One region of the Rhizobium sp. S163 genome, then DNA from elsewhere that is predicted to be linked to it. Evidence: riboswitches for the same ligand, from Rfam matches in the RefSeq annotation. Region 1 holds a riboswitch; each other region holds the start of a gene.
The links. A riboswitch is a leader RNA that binds a small molecule or an ion and turns the genes downstream of it on or off. The one in region 1 is predicted to bind thiamine pyrophosphate.
Positions count from the first base shown of each region.

Region 2: another riboswitch for thiamine pyrophosphate. It lies ahead of thiB (thiamine ABC transporter substrate binding subunit); the one in region 1 lies ahead of QTL96_RS10500 (YkoF family thiamine/hydroxymethylpyrimidine-binding protein).
Region 3: another riboswitch for thiamine pyrophosphate. It lies ahead of thiC (phosphomethylpyrimidine synthase ThiC); the one in region 1 lies ahead of QTL96_RS10500 (YkoF family thiamine/hydroxymethylpyrimidine-binding protein).
Region 4: another riboswitch for thiamine pyrophosphate. It lies ahead of thiM (hydroxyethylthiazole kinase); the one in region 1 lies ahead of QTL96_RS10500 (YkoF family thiamine/hydroxymethylpyrimidine-binding protein).

Region 1 is NZ_JAUDSA010000012.1:115,406-119,027, reverse strand. It holds gene QTL96_RS10510 (ABC transporter ATP-binding protein) at 1-477, opposite strand, end outside; gene QTL96_RS10505 (ABC transporter permease) at 474-1,298, opposite strand; gene QTL96_RS10500 (YkoF family thiamine/hydroxymethylpyrimidine-binding protein) at 1,332-1,940, opposite strand; TPP riboswitch at 1,933-2,043, opposite strand; gene cysP (thiosulfate ABC transporter substrate-binding protein CysP) at 2,343-3,329, shown strand; gene cysT (sulfate ABC transporter permease subunit CysT) at 3,435-3,622, shown strand, end outside.
Region 2 is NZ_JAUDSA010000038.1:289,396-293,017, reverse strand. It holds gene QTL96_RS30365 (MDR family MFS transporter) at 1-964, shown strand, start outside; TPP riboswitch at 1,038-1,153, shown strand; gene thiB (thiamine ABC transporter substrate binding subunit) at 1,234-2,214, shown strand; gene thiP (thiamine/thiamine pyrophosphate ABC transporter permease ThiP) at 2,214-3,622, shown strand, end outside.
Region 3 is NZ_JAUDSA010000007.1:180,566-184,187, reverse strand. It holds gene thiO (glycine oxidase ThiO) at 1-627, opposite strand, end outside; gene thiC (phosphomethylpyrimidine synthase ThiC) at 629-2,455, opposite strand; TPP riboswitch at 2,547-2,658, opposite strand; gene QTL96_RS09500 (Fic family protein) at 3,105-3,622, shown strand, end outside.
Region 4 is NZ_JAUDSA010000012.1:578,311-581,932, forward strand. It holds gene putA (trifunctional transcriptional regulator/proline dehydrogenase/L-glutamate gamma-semialdehyde dehydrogenase) at 1-1,565, opposite strand, end outside; gene QTL96_RS12365 (Lrp/AsnC ligand binding domain-containing protein) at 1,686-2,156, shown strand; TPP riboswitch at 2,234-2,329, shown strand; gene thiM (hydroxyethylthiazole kinase) at 2,378-3,181, shown strand; gene thiE (thiamine phosphate synthase) at 3,178-3,622, shown strand, end outside.

The DNA of each region.
Region 1 (3,622 bases):
CGGTTCGTCGAGCAACAGCATCGGCTTGTCCTGGACCACGGTGCGCAGCAGTGCCGCGCGCTGCCGCATGCCGCCGGACAACTCCGCCGGATAATGTTGCTCGAAGCCGTCGAGGCCGAACTCGGAAAACAGCGGCAGCACCCGCCGGCGCGCCTCGGCGCGGTGTATGCCTTTAACCTCGAGACCGAGCGTGGTGTTGTCGACTATGCGTCGCCATGGCATCAGAGCGTCGCGCTGTGGCATGAAGGCAAAGGGGCGGATTGTTCCGTTTAGCATATGGCCGTCGAAGCGCATGCTGCCGCCATCGGGTTTGCGAGCGCCGGTGAGCAGCTTGAACAGCGTGGATTTTCCAGAGCCCGAGGGCCCGAGAATGGAGACGAATTCGCCGGGTTTGACTGTCAGAGAGATGTCCGACAGCACTGGGGTTTCGTCGTAGCGGCAGGTGATGTGATCGAGTTCCAAGCGCAGCACGGTCATCGGCCGCTTCCCTTTCCGCGTCTCGCCCATGGCATGGCTAGGTGTTCGGCGATGACGGTGAGGGAAAACAGCGTGAGGGTCAGCGCGGCGCTGACGAACACTGCGGCCAGTACCAGGTCGGGTCGGAAATTGTTCTTGGCGTTCAGCATGTAGATGCCGAGCCCTTTGGCAGCACCCGCGTATTCCGCGAAGATCGCGCCGACGACGGCGTAGGTGATGGATATACGCAGCCCAGCGAAGAAAAAGGGCAGGGCGGACGGCAGGCGGGTAAGCAGGAACTGCTTCCAGCGCGGCGCGCCCATCGAGGCAACCAGTTGCTGCAGCTCGTCCTCGGTCGATTGATAGCCCTGGCAAAGCGCCACCAGAATCGGGAAGAAGGTAACGAGCGCGACCAGCAGGATCTTCGGCATCAGGCCGAAGCCGAACCACAGAACGATCAACGGCGCGATGGCGACCAGCGGCAGCGTCTGGCTGATGATGAAGAGCGGAAACAGTGCGCGACGCAGGGACTTGCAGAAGTCGATCAGCACCGACAGGGTGAAGGCGCCCGCAAGCGAGCAGCCGAAACCGGCAAGCGTGGCCCTCAATGTCGGGAGCGTATTGTCGAACAGGGCCTGCCGGGACTGGAAGGTCTGCGCAAGCACGCGGGACGGCGCGGGCAAGGTCGTGGGCGAGATGCCTGACAGGCGGACATAGGCCTCCCAAGCTGCCACCAAAAGGCAGACGGCCGCGATTGCCGGCAGGGCCCGGCTCAGAGCGGAGCGGATGTTGTGTTGCAGGCCGTGAAAGACCTGCCGTGAAGGCGGGCGTGATATCGACATGGAGCAACCGTTTGGGCGAGCCTGGGTCGGCGCTTAGCGCTTGGACGGGCTGTTTGCCGCGACGGTAAGGTCGATCGTCACATGGCCCGCCGGCGGGCCAAACCGCACCAGCGCCTCATGCACGGTCGCGAAAACCGCACCGGTGTCGCCGCGCAGCTTCGTGCAGAAGTTCTTCGATTTCTCGAAGACACCGGAATTCTTCAGGAAGTCGATGCAGCCGTAAATCTCGTCCATGTGGCCGTCGATCCCGAGCGTATAGAGCGAAAACTGCGCGGCCGTTTCCTGGCCGATAACAGGCGCGTCCTTGACCGCCTGGTGTGCGCGGGCCTTGCGCTCATCAAGCGGCGCCATGGGGCCGGTCAGTTCGGGCGTCTGGCAGATCGGATCGTCAGGCTCGCCGGGGCAGCCGCGCGAAATGGTCGCGTGCAGGACGCAATGCTTGCCGCTGCTGGCGGCTGCCGCAAACAGATCGCGCATGGCGGCGAAGACGACGTCGGGCGTGCCGATGATCAGCGTCGAAATGTCGTCCGTCTCGATCCGCAGTCTGTCACGATGGGGATCGAGCGCAGAAAGCGCATGGGTGATGACACCGACGAAATCGTCGGTCATGGGATATAGTGAAATCTGCGCGCCGGAAAACATCGCTCTACCTCGCTCCGCTGGCATTATCCAGATCAGCTTGAGGGTCCACGATCATGCGACCGTATCTCAGCCCCGGCATTACGGAGCACCCCTGTGATGCCGGGGTGATACGCCAAAGCCTGACCGAGCGCAAGGGCTATGTATTGGGCCGTTGAGCCATGCCCCCCCCCGCCGATCGTCATGCGGCAGGCTCAAGTGCCCGATACTCGAAAAGCGTTTTATTGGCAGAGGCTTAGGAAAACGTCGCGAGAAGGGCGGAACGTCGATGAAGTAAAACCGACGCGAAATATGGCGAAAAAAGGACAGAATTTCTAAGCCGGTCCGCAACCGGGGGCGGTGGTTCCTCGCGATCAGGTCGCCTTGCGATTAGTTTCACCGCACAGCAAAACACCGGAGCGATAGATGAAACGCCTTCTCATTCTCGGCACAGCGCTTGCCGCCCTCTTTTCCGTTCAGGTCCGTGCCGAAGAGCCTACGAAGCTTCTGAACGCATCCTATGACGTCTCGCGCGAGCTTTTCGCCTCCGAGAACGAAGCCTTCATCAAGCAGCATCCCGGTGTGACCATCGATCAATCGCATGCCGGCACTTCCAAGCAGGCGCGCTCGATCATTGAAGGGCTGGAAGCCGACGTCGTCACCTTCAACCAGTCGACGGACATCGATTTCCTGGCAAAGAACGGTTTCGTCTCCAAGGATTGGACCAAGGCTTTCCCGAACAACGCTTCGCCATTCTACTCCTTTCCATCCTTTCTGGTGCGCGCCGGCAACCCGAAGAACATCAAGGACTGGGACGATCTAGCGCGTGACGACGTGCATGCGGTCTTCCCGAACCCCAAGACATCGGGCAATGCGCGCTACACCTATCTCGCCGCCTATGCCTGGGCCAAGGAAGCCTACAAGGGCGACGAAGGTAAGATCGAAGCCTACATCACCAAGATCTTCGACAACGTGCCGGTCTTCGACACCGGCGGCCGCGCGTCCACGACGACCTTCGTCGAGCGCGAGACCGGCGATGTCTTGATCACCTTCGAAGCGGAGACGCGCGGCATCGAGAAGCAGTACGGTTCCGACAAGGTTCAGGGCGTGATCCCGTCCGTCAGCCTGCTTGCCGAGTTTCCTGTCGCTGTGGTCGACAAGGTCGCCGCCAAGCATGGCACCGAGACGCTTGCGAAGTCCTATCTCGACTTCCTCTACACCGAGGAAGGCCAGCGGATTGCCGCGCAGTTCGGCCATCGCGTTCGCGATGAGAAGGTGATCGGCGAGTTCAAAGATCAGTTTCCAGCGATCCGTCTCGTAAATGTCGACGATACGTTCGGCGGCTGGGAAAAGATCCAGAAGGAACACTTCGCCTCCGGCGGAATTCTCGACAAGCTTTATGGCAGCCGGTAAGCACTAACTGGATATCACATCGCTTGGCCCGGCTGGCCTTTGCCTGCCGGGCCACTTTCGTCATCGTGCTTATAGAGCAGGACTTATGAAACAGGGAATGACCGCTTGAGACGCAATGTCCTGCCCGGATTACGCCTGTCGCTGGGTGTGACCCTTCTCTATGTCGGCCTTATCGTCGTCTTGCCTCTGGCTGCCCTGGTGTTCAAGGCCGCAAGCCTTGGGCCAGAGGACTACTGGCGCATCGTGTCATCCTCGCGCGCGCTGGCCAGCTACCGGGTGACGGTGTTTTCCGC
Region 2 (3,622 bases), on a different contig from region 1:
CGGGCTGGCCTTCATGCTGCCCTATCGCAAGCCGAACCGCCGCCCGAAGATCGATTACGCCGGCGCGCTGCTCTTGGCGATGACCACAAGCTGCATCGTGCTTGCCGCCGATGGCAGCCAGCTTTTCGGCTCGCTGGTCGCGCCGGGCAATCTTGCGATCATCGCGCTCGGCATCGTCTGCGCCATTGCCTGGGTGCTGGTGGAGCGGCGCGCCGCTGAGCCGATCGTTCCGTTGTCGCTGTTTCGTAACCCGACATTCGGCCTGCTCTTGGTCATGTCGGTCATGAGCGGCGCGATCGGTATCGGCATGGTCAACTACTTCGCACTGTTCCTGCAGACGACCACAGGCCTGTCGCCATCGGCGGCCGGTGCGCTCTTCATTCTGCTCACCGGCGGCATCGTATGCGGCTCGCTGTCGGCCGGGCGGTTCATTTCGGCGACGGGACGCTACAAGCCGTTCGCCGTCGCCAGCCTCTCCTTCGGCACTGTCGCCTTCGCGCTGCTGTCGCAGGTGCATGCCGGAACACCCGTGCTGATCATCGGCGCGATCATGGCGGTGCACGGCATCGGTATCGGCCTCGCGCAGCAGGTGCCGATCATCGGCGTGCAGAACGCGGCGCCTGCCCGCGATGTCGGGGCGGCGACCGGATCGGTAACGCTGTCGCGCATGGGCGGAGCCTCGATCGCCATCTCCATCTACGGCGCGATCATCGGCTCGCAGCTCGGTCGGACGGGAGCGTCCATCCCCGGCGTTGAGAATATCGAGCAGCTGACGCCGAAGATGATGGCGGCCTTGCCGGAAGCCGCGCGCCAGGCGGTGGCAGATGCCTATGCCAGCGCCTTCGTGCCATTGTTCCTGACCTCGTGTCTCATTGCCTTCATCGGCCTGCTCGCGGCACTGATGCTGAAGCCGGTGCAATTGCCGCGCACCGGTGCGGCGCCCGCAAAAGCGGCCGCCGAATAGCCGACGAATCTGCCTGACGAACCCTGGCCGACGTCCGCTCTTGCCAGACGCCGGCTACGGATATACACCTTGCGACGCTCTAACGGGGTGCCTCGTATCTTCAGGATGCTTGGCTGAGAGGCTTGCAAAAGCCAACCCGCGGAACCTGATCCGGCTAACACCGGCGGAGGGATTAGACGCGTGACACCAGGCACCGCCCTTTTCCCCTTCAATGAACCTAGAGGAGAGGTGTCATGACCCATTTCAAGACCTATGCGCTCGGCGCTGCCATGCTGTTGGCGGGCTTTTCGGCAACGGCAGTACACGCCGCCGACAAGACGCTCACCATCTACACCTATGAGAGCTTCACTTCCGAATGGGGTCCCGGTCCCAAGGTAAAGGCCGCGTTCGAGAAGACCTGCGGCTGCACGGTCAACTTCGTCAGCGTCGCGGATGGCGTGGCACTGCTGTCGCGTCTGAAGCTCGAAGGTGCCGGCACCAAGGCCGATGTCGTGCTCGGCCTCGACACGAACCTCATCACGGAAGCCAAGGCCACCGGCTTGTTCGATGCAAGCGGCGTCGATACCAGCGCGCTAAAGGTCCCCGGCGGCTTCAAGGATGATGTCTTCGTGCCCTATGACTACGGCCATTTCGCCGTGATCTACGACACGCAGACAATCAAGACGCCGCCGGCGAGCTTGAAGGAACTGGTAGACGGCGATCCCGCGCAGAAGATCGTTATCGAGGATCCCCGCACCTCTACGCCGGGCCTCGGCCTGCTGCTCTGGGTCAAGTCGGTCTATGGCGACCAGGCGCCGGAAGCCTGGGCCAAGCTCAAGAAACGCGTGCTGACGGTGACGCCGGGCTGGTCGGAGGCCTATGGCCTGTTCACCAAGGGCGAGGCGCCGATGGTGCTCTCCTATACGACGTCGCCCGCCTATCACATGGTTTCGGAAAACACCGATCGTTACCAGGCAGCGGCATTCTCCGAAGGGCATTACATCCAGATCGAGGTTGCCGGCCTCCTGAAGAATGCGCCGGACAAGGCGCTGGCGCAGGACTTCCTGAAGTTCATGGTGACATCAGGCTTCCAGGACACGATCCCGACCAACAACTGGATGATGCCGGTGTCGAAGACCTCGGAACCGCTGCCGGATGCTTTCGGCAAGCTTGTCAATCCGTCGAAGACCTTCCTAATGAGCTCGGATGAGGTTGCCAAGAACCGCAAGGCCTGGATCGACGAGTGGCTGGCCGCCATGAGCATGAATTGATGCTTCTTGCGCCGTCCGAAAGACGATACGCGCTGGCTGGCGGGGCGCTTAGCCTCGCCGCGATCATCGTCTTCGTGACGGTCGCGACGCTGTCCCTGCTGATCTCCACCGATGGCATGCCCGTCGGCGCGATCGTTTCCGATCCATACATCCTGCGCGTTCTGCGCTTCACGCTTCTGCAGGCGGCGCTTTCGACGCTGCTGTCTGTCGTGCTGGCCATTCCGGTCGCACGGGCGCTGGCGCGGCAGCCGCGATTTGTCGGTCGCATCTGGATCATCCGGCTCATGGCGGTGCCGATGGGGCTGCCGGTGCTGATCGGCGCGCTCGGCCTGATCGGTATCTGGGGCCGGCAGGGCGTCGTCAACACGATGCTGTCATGGGCGGGGATCGATCAACCCGTCAGCATCTATGGGCTGTCGGGCATTCTGCTCGCGCATGTGTTCTTCAACCTGCCGCTCGCCTGCCGGCTGATGCTGGCGGCGCTGGAGCGGGTGCCGGGCGAATACTGGCTGGTGGCGAGCGGCCTCGGCATGCGGCCGGTTTCCGTCTTCCGCTTCATCGAGTGGCCGGTGCTGCGCTCCGTCATACCGGGCGTGGCGGGGCTGATCTTCATGCTCTGCGCCACCAGCTTCACGCTGGTGCTGATGCTCGGCGGCGGACCGGCGGCGACCACGATCGAGGTGGCGATCTACCAGTCGCTGCGCTTCGATTTCGATCCCGGCCGCGCCGTGGGCTTGTCCCTGCTGCAGATCGCGCTGACGGCCGTGGTGCTCGGCATTCTGTCGCTGCTGCCGGCATCAGGAGATGCGGGGCTGACGGCGGGCCGCACGATCCGGCGGCCCGATGGCACGCTGTTCGGTGCATGGATCGCCGATCGCGCGCTTCTCACGCTGGCGGTGCTGTTTCTCGGCCTGCCGCTGCTTTTCGTCGTCATCGCCGGCCTGCGCGCCGATCTAGTGAAGCTCGTCGGCGAAGCGATCTTCTGGAGGGCGCTTGCCACCAGCGGCGTGATGGCGCTCTCGTCGGCCCTGCTGTCGCTCATTCTGTCGATGCCGCTTGTGCGTGCGCGCCATACGCTTTCGCTTGAGAAGAGAGCACGGCGCGGCGCGGGGTCCTTCCTTGCCGCCATGGGTGCGGCCTCGTCCCTCGTGCTGCTCTTCCCGCCCATCGTTCTCGCCACGGGTTGGTTCCTAGCGGCGCGTGATGTCGGTGACGTCAATGTCGTGGCGCCGGTGCTCGTCGTCGCCATCAACGCGCTGATGGCGATGCCCTTTGTCGTCAGGGTGCTGGAGCCGGCCTATGCAATCCACCAGCGCCGTACGCAGCGGCTGAGCGCGAGCCTCGGCATCTCCGGCCTCGCCAAGCTGCGGCTGATTTCGTGGCCGGATCTGCGCAAGCCGGTGCTGAC
Region 3 (3,622 bases), on a different contig from region 1:
CAAAAGCCGCACCGGGCGGTTCAGAGCTATCTCGTCCGTGCTCAGATAAAGCATCTCGCCGCGCACGCCGCGCAGCGAAGCTGTCTGGCCAATGCGCGCGGAGCCAGTGCAATCGACGACACTTTCGAAGTCCTGCCCGTCGGGGGAAGTTTCGACGAAGACAACGCCGCACGCGATCAGCTTCGCGCGCATTGTTGTCAGCACCCGGCGCGGATCGAGATGGGCTTCGCGCGGGAAAAACAGCGCTTGCCGGAAGCGCCCCCCCAGGGAAGGCTCGAGCGTCGCGATCTGCTGTTCGTCCAACCACTCATATCCCGTCGTGCGACCGGCGAAGCGCTTGAGCTCCCCCTGGTCGCGCGCCAGTGCCAGCACCAGCGTGCCGTTTCGTTTAACGTCGCCCGGCATCATCGCCTCCCAGCGGTCGGGCGCATCCTGCCCCTCGCGCAACACGGCCTCATTGGCACTCTCGCGCTCGCACCACGGAGCCAGCATGCCGCCGGCGAGCCAGGAGGCGGCACCCGAAAATCCGCAGCTGGGATCTGAAACCGTGACCTCGGCGCCGCGCACGGCGAGCGCATGGGCGACCGTGAGGCCGGCGACGCCGGCCCCCTTGACGAGAACGCGCATCTCAGCCGGCCACCTGGCCCTCGGCATCAACCGCCATGTAGAGATCGCCGCCGTCGCGATACTTCGCAGCCATGGCGTCCAGCCCCTCTTTCTGTGCTTCGGCGCGGATATCGTGGGAGATCCGCATGGAGCAGAATTTCGGGCCGCACATCGAGCAGAAATGCGCCACCTTATGCGCCTCCTTCGGCAGCGTCTCATCGTGGAAGCTGCGGGCGGTTTCCGGATCGAGCGAGAGGTTGAACTGGTCTTCCCAGCGAAACTCGAAGCGGGCACGCGACAGCGCATCGTCGCGCAGCTGGGCGGCCGGATGTCCCTTGGCGAGATCGGCGGCGTGGGCAGCGATCTTATAGGTGATGACGCCGGTTTTCACATCGTTTCGATCCGGCAAGCCGAGATGCTCCTTCGGCGTGACGTAGCAGAGCATCGCCGTGCCGAACCAACCGATCATCGCCGCACCGATACCGGACGTTATGTGGTCGTAGCCCGGTGCGATATCTGTCGTCAGCGGCCCGAGCGTATAAAACGGCGCCTCCCCGCAGACGGCCAGCTGCTTGTCCATGTTTTCCTTGATCTTGTGCATCGGCACGTGGCCTGGGCCCTCGATCATGACCTGGCAATCCTTCGCCCAGGCGATCTTCGTCAATTCGCCCAGCGTTTCCAGCTCGGCGAATTGCGCGGCGTCGTTGGCATCGGCGATCGAGCCGGGGCGCAGGCCGTCACCAAGCGAAAAGGATACGTCATAGGCGCGGCAGATGTCGCAGATCTCCTCAAAGTGCTCATAAAGGAAGCTCTCGCGATGGTGATGAAGACACCACTTGGCCATGATCGAGCCGCCGCGCGAAACGATGCCGGTGACACGGTTGACGGTCAAAGGGATGTAGTGAAGTCGTACGCCGGCATGGATGGTGAAGTAATCGACGCCCTGTTCGGCCTGCTCGATCAGCGTGTCGCGATAGACCTCCCAGGTCAGGTTCTCGGCAATGCCCTCCACTTTTTCCAGCGCCTGGTAGAGCGGCACGGTACCGATCGGCAGCGGCGAGTTGCGGATGATCCATTCTCGGATGTTGTGGATGTTGCGGCCGGTGGACAGATCCATGACCGTATCGGCGCCCCAGCGCGCGGCCCAGACCATCTTCTCGACCTCTTCGGCCATCGAGGAGGTGACGGCGGAGTTACCGATATTGGCGTTGATCTTCACCAGGAAATTACGGCCGATGATCATCGGCTCGGCTTCCGGGTGGTTGATGTTGGCGGGAATGATGGCGCGCCCTGCTGCCACTTCCTGGCGGACGAACTCGGGGGTGACGTGATCGGGAACATGGGCTCCGAAGCTCTCGCCGTCACGGATCATGGCCTCAGCTTTGATCTTGCGGCCGAGGTTTTCGCGGATGGCGATGAATTCCATTTCGGGCGTGATGATGCCGGCGCGGGCATAGGCGAGCTGGGTCACCGCCTTCCCCTCAGTGGCGCGCAGCGGCTGGCGCTTGCCCGGGAATTCGGGTGTCAGGCGCTCGCCGCTGGCAAAGCCGTTGTCTTCGGGGCGCACCAGTCTTCCGTCATAGGCCGCCACGTCGCCGCGGGCGACAACCCAGTCGCGGCGCAGCGCAGGCAGGCCGCGTTCGATGCTGATGTCGGCGCCTTCAACAGTGTAGATCCCGGAGGAATCGTAGACCGTGACCGGCGGCTCTCCGGAGGTGAGGTGCAAGCTGATCTCGCGCATGGGAACGCGGATACCGGGGTGGATGCTGCCCGGAATGTAGATCTTTCGGGAAGCCGGAAGCGGGCCGGTGGTAACTGTGGGGGTGATGGTCTTTGCGGCGATATTCATGGTTTGAGGCTCCAAGTTTTCGTTTGGAGACCCAGTCCTCAGCCGGAATGATGAAAAGACGCGGGCACGGATTCCACGCGGAAATCCAGAGCCTCGAGCGCTTGCACCGTCCCTACGCCAGTATGAACTGGATCAGGTTCAACGGGTCACTGCGCGCGATAGCAGAATCTCAGCCCCTTGTCGGGACACCCCTGGTGAATGGGTCGAGGGTATTGCGGCCCAAGCGGTTTCGTCAAGCGCAAAAGCTTTATGGACGTTTGTGAAGAGAGCAGACGACACAAGACTCCCTACCGCTTCCAGCTTTAGCGGCGAACACCGTACCAGGCAGGAAGAGCCGGGCACGTGAGGTTTTTTGACGTTAGTCGCCACAGGCACCGGTGGCGCTCCAATCATAGGGCGTCACCGAAGCCCTCAGAATTCATTTGGTTGCGGCATCGCCAAGCCTGTTGGTGGCGGGTCACAACCAATCCGCACATCGCTGTGATTTTTTGACTGCAGCAATCAAGGATTGTCGACTGTCGCCAGTCACGTTTCGTCATGGATCTTTGCTCTAGTCGCATGCTGTTCCATCTCGGATGAGCGATAGCACTGATTGCAATAACTCATAGAAGTCGGTATTTATGAGCTATAGAAAAGGTGCCTATAACTCATGCCGTGGAACTGGCAGCACGCCGACTGGCCGAATTTTAACTATGATGCTTCCGCTATGCTCGCGTTGGAGCAGAGATTTTTGCAAGCTTCTGGCGAGCTGATAGGGGCCGTTCGACATCTCAGTAACGACGACAGCAGTCAGCTGCGCATAGAGCTGCTGAGCGAAGAGGCTATCAAGACCTCTGAAATTGAAGGCGAATATCTTGACCGCGTGAGCGTTCAGTCTTCGCTTCGTCGGCAGTTCGGACTGACGACCGATGACCGCCCCGTTCGTCCTCAAGAGCGGGGGATCGCACAGATGATGGCAGATGTTTATAGAAATTGGGACCGAACGCTGTTCCACGAGGAGCTTTTCAACTGGCACTCGATGCTTATGGCAGGAAATCGACATCTGGACACGATCGGCGGGTATCGCCGACACGAAGACGCGATGCAGATCGTGTCGGGTCGACTGGATAAACCGACGATCCACTTCGAGGCGCCTGCGTCTTTGCGGGTTGTACGGGAGATGGATCA
Region 4 (3,622 bases), 460 kb from region 1:
TCGGCGATCAGTTCGTCGATGGAGACGTTTGGATCGGCGATCCGGTTGACGAAGGAGGAGTTGGCGCCGTTCTCCAGCAGGCGACGCACGAGATAGGCAAGCAGCGTTTCGTGGGTGCCGACGGGTGCGTAGATGCGGCAGGGGCGGTTCAGGTTTTGCCGGCCGACCACCTCGTCATAAAGCGGCTCGCCCATGCCATGCAGGCACTGGAACTCGTATTTGCCGACATAATAATCCGAGCCGGCCATCTGGTAGATGGTTGCCAGCGTTTGAGCGTTGTGGGTCGCGAATTGCGGGAAGACGGCATCGGTCGCCGCCAGAAGCTTCCTGGCGCAGGCGACATAGGAAACGTCGGTGTAGATCTTGCGGGTGAAAACAGGGAAGTCCGCGAGGCCATCGACCTGCGCCCGCTTGATCTCCGCATCCCAGTAGGCGCCCTTGACGAGGCGCACCATGATCCGACGGCCGGCGCGGCGCGCGAGGTCGATGATGAAATCAAGCACGAACGGGCAGCGTTTGCCATAGGCCTGGACGACAAAGCCCATGCCGTTCCAGCCTTCCAGCTCGGGGTCGAGGCAGAGCGCTTCCAGAAGGTCGAGCGACAGTTCGAGGCGGTCGGCCTCCTCGGCGTCGATGTTGAGGCCGATGTCGTAGGACTTGGCGATCAGCGCCAGCGCCTTAACCCTCGGCAGTAACTCGTCCATGACGCGGGCGCTCTGCGTGCGTGCGTAGCGCGGATGCAGCGCCGAAAGCTTGATCGAGATGCCCGGGCCTTCATAGATGCCGCGCCGATCAGACGCCTTGCCGATGGCGTGGATCGCGGTCTCGTAATCCTTGTAGTAGCGTTTCGCGTCCGCGCCCGTGGTCGCGGCTTCGCCCAGCATGTCGTAGGAGTAGCGGAAGCCGCGCTGCTCGAGCGGCTTTGCCCGCTGCAGCGCCTCGTCGATGGTCTCGCCGGTAACGAACTGCTCGCCCATCATCCGCATCGCCATGTCGACGCCGCGGCGGATCACCGGCTCGCCGCAGCGGGCGATCAATCGGGTCAGAGCCGCAGAAAGGCTGCGATCGGCGACCGTCGATGTCAGCTTGCCTGTCACGACGAGACCCCAGGTCGCGGCGTTGACGAAGAGCGAGCGGCCGCCGCCGAGATGCGCCTTCCAGTCGCCCTCGGAAATCTTGTCGCGGATAAGCGCGTCGCGCGTGGCCGTGTCGGGGATACGCAGCAGCGCCTCGGCCAGGCACATCAGCGCGATGCCCTCCTGGCTGGAGAGCAAATATTCATGCACCAATCCCTCGACGCCAGTTCCCTTGTGCTTGGCGCGCAGGGCCTCGATCAGCTTGCGGGCGGTGTCGGCAGCGGCTTTCCTGACGTGATCGGGGAGGGCGGCTGCTTCAACCAGGCGTGGCACGCAGATCGTCTCCGGCGTGCGGTAGGCAGCCGTGATGGCGCGGCGTAGATCGCTCTGTTCTCGGATCGGAGGGGCAAATCCATCAAAGGGATTTGCAGAGCCGTTGCCCTGCTCTACTGTGACTTCGACTGCTGCCGCGTCGGTGGTGATTGCCATGCTGGGCTCCTGATCCGCTGATGTCGCGAAGCTAGCAGATTTCGAGAAGTCAATTTCACTTGATTTGGAACGTTCTAGTCTTTAGTTCGCTATTCAATATTCATATTGGAGGAAATTATTGTGGCGAGCGCGGGAAATGTCAGGGAAATCGACCAATTCGATCAGCGCATCCTCGACGCGCTCGTCGCCGATGGCAGGATGTCTGTGACCGACCTCGCCAAACGCGTGGGTCTGTCCAACACGCCCTGCCAGGTCAGGCTCAAGCGGCTGATCGAGGATGGCTACATTCTCGGCTTCCGCGCCATCATCGACGTCAACAAGCTCGGCCGCAACCATGTGGCGTTTACCGAGGTGAAACTCTCCGACACCAGGGAGAACGCGCTGAACGCATTCAACGTCGCGGTTCGCAAGCTGCAGGAGGTGGAGGAGTGCCACATGATCGCGGGCGCATTCGACTACCTCCTGAAAATACGCACGTCCGATATCGCCAATTATCGCCTCGTTCTAGGCGAGAAGATCTCCAGCCTTCCCTTCGTCGCCAACACATCGACCTTTGTTGCGATGGAAGCGATCAAGGAGAACGGCGCCTGATCGGCGGCTGATTGCCAGCTCCGGGCTCCTGTCATTTTGCGCGTGACAGCGGTCGGCTTCTCTGACAAAACAGACCCATTGAGAGACAGGGGCGTTTGCCGACGGCAGACTGAGAAGTACCCTTTGAACCTGAACCAGATAATGCTGGCGGAGGGAGTCGCTCGGACCCTTCGGCAGTGCTATCAGGGTCCCCGCGTCTTGCCCCGCCCGAAAGGGGCATGATGAAAGACGACAGATCTCCCGGTTCGATGCTCGATGCCATGCGCGCGCAAAGGCCGCTCGTTCAGTGCATCACCAATTTCGTTGCGATGAACATCGCCGCCAACGTGCTGCTCGCAGCCGGCGGTTCGCCTGCCATGGTGCATGCAGAGGAAGAGGCCGGCGAGTTCGCGGCGATCTCCGGCGCGCTGACTGTTAACATCGGCACGCTCTCGTCGAGTTGGTTGAACGGCATGCGTGCCGCTGCCAGATCGGCGGGCGAAAACGCCAAGCCATGGGTCCTCGACCCTGTCGCCCATTATGCGACCGCCTTTCGCAGACAGGCCGTCGCGGAGCTGCTGGCGCTTCGCCCGACCATCATTCGCGGCAACGCGTCCGAGATCATCGCGCTCGCCGGTGGCGAAAGCCGGGGGCAGGGCGTCGATAGCCGCGACCCCGTGGAGCAGGCGGAAGCTGCCGCCAGCCATATCGCAGACAAGCATCAGGCCGTGGTGGCGGTGACCGGCGAGGTCGATTTCGTCACCGACGGCGCGCGCGCCTGCCGCATCGAGGGCGGCTCTTCGCTGATGCCGCAGGTGACGGCGCTCGGTTGTTCGCTGACATGCCTCGTCGGTGCCTTCGCCGCCGCAAGGCCCGGTGCTCCGTTCGAAGCGACGATATCGGCACTCGCCATGTTCGCCGTCGCCGGCGAAGAGGCGGCGCGGGTCACTGACGGACCGGGGTCATTTTCGTGGCGGTTCCTCGATGCCCTAGCGGCGATAGACGGCGCCGCGATCGACAACAATGCGCGGGTGCGGATGCTATGAGCGGGATCGATCTCTCGCTCTATCTCGTCCTCGATCCCGAGCTCTGCGCCGGCATCGGCATGGTCGAAACCGCAAGGCGCGCCGCCGCCGGTGGCGCCACTGTCGTGCAGCTCCGCGATAAGCACGCCTCCACGGCGCGCATGATAGACACCGGCCTTGCCCTGAAGGAAGCGCTCGCCGGGACGGGCGCGCTGCTTGTCGTCAACGATGATGTCGAGGCGGCCGTCGCGATCGGCGCCGATGGTCTGCATGTCGGCCAGGACGATATGGTCGTGCGTGCCGCGCGCGAGCGGGTCGGGCGCGACATGATCCTTGGCCTGTCGGTGGAGACAGAGGCGTTGGCGAGGGCTGTCGATCCGGCATTGGTCGACTATGCCGGCATCGGCCCGGTCTTCGCGACGCCGACCAAGCCGGATCACAAACAGCCGATCGGCTTCGACG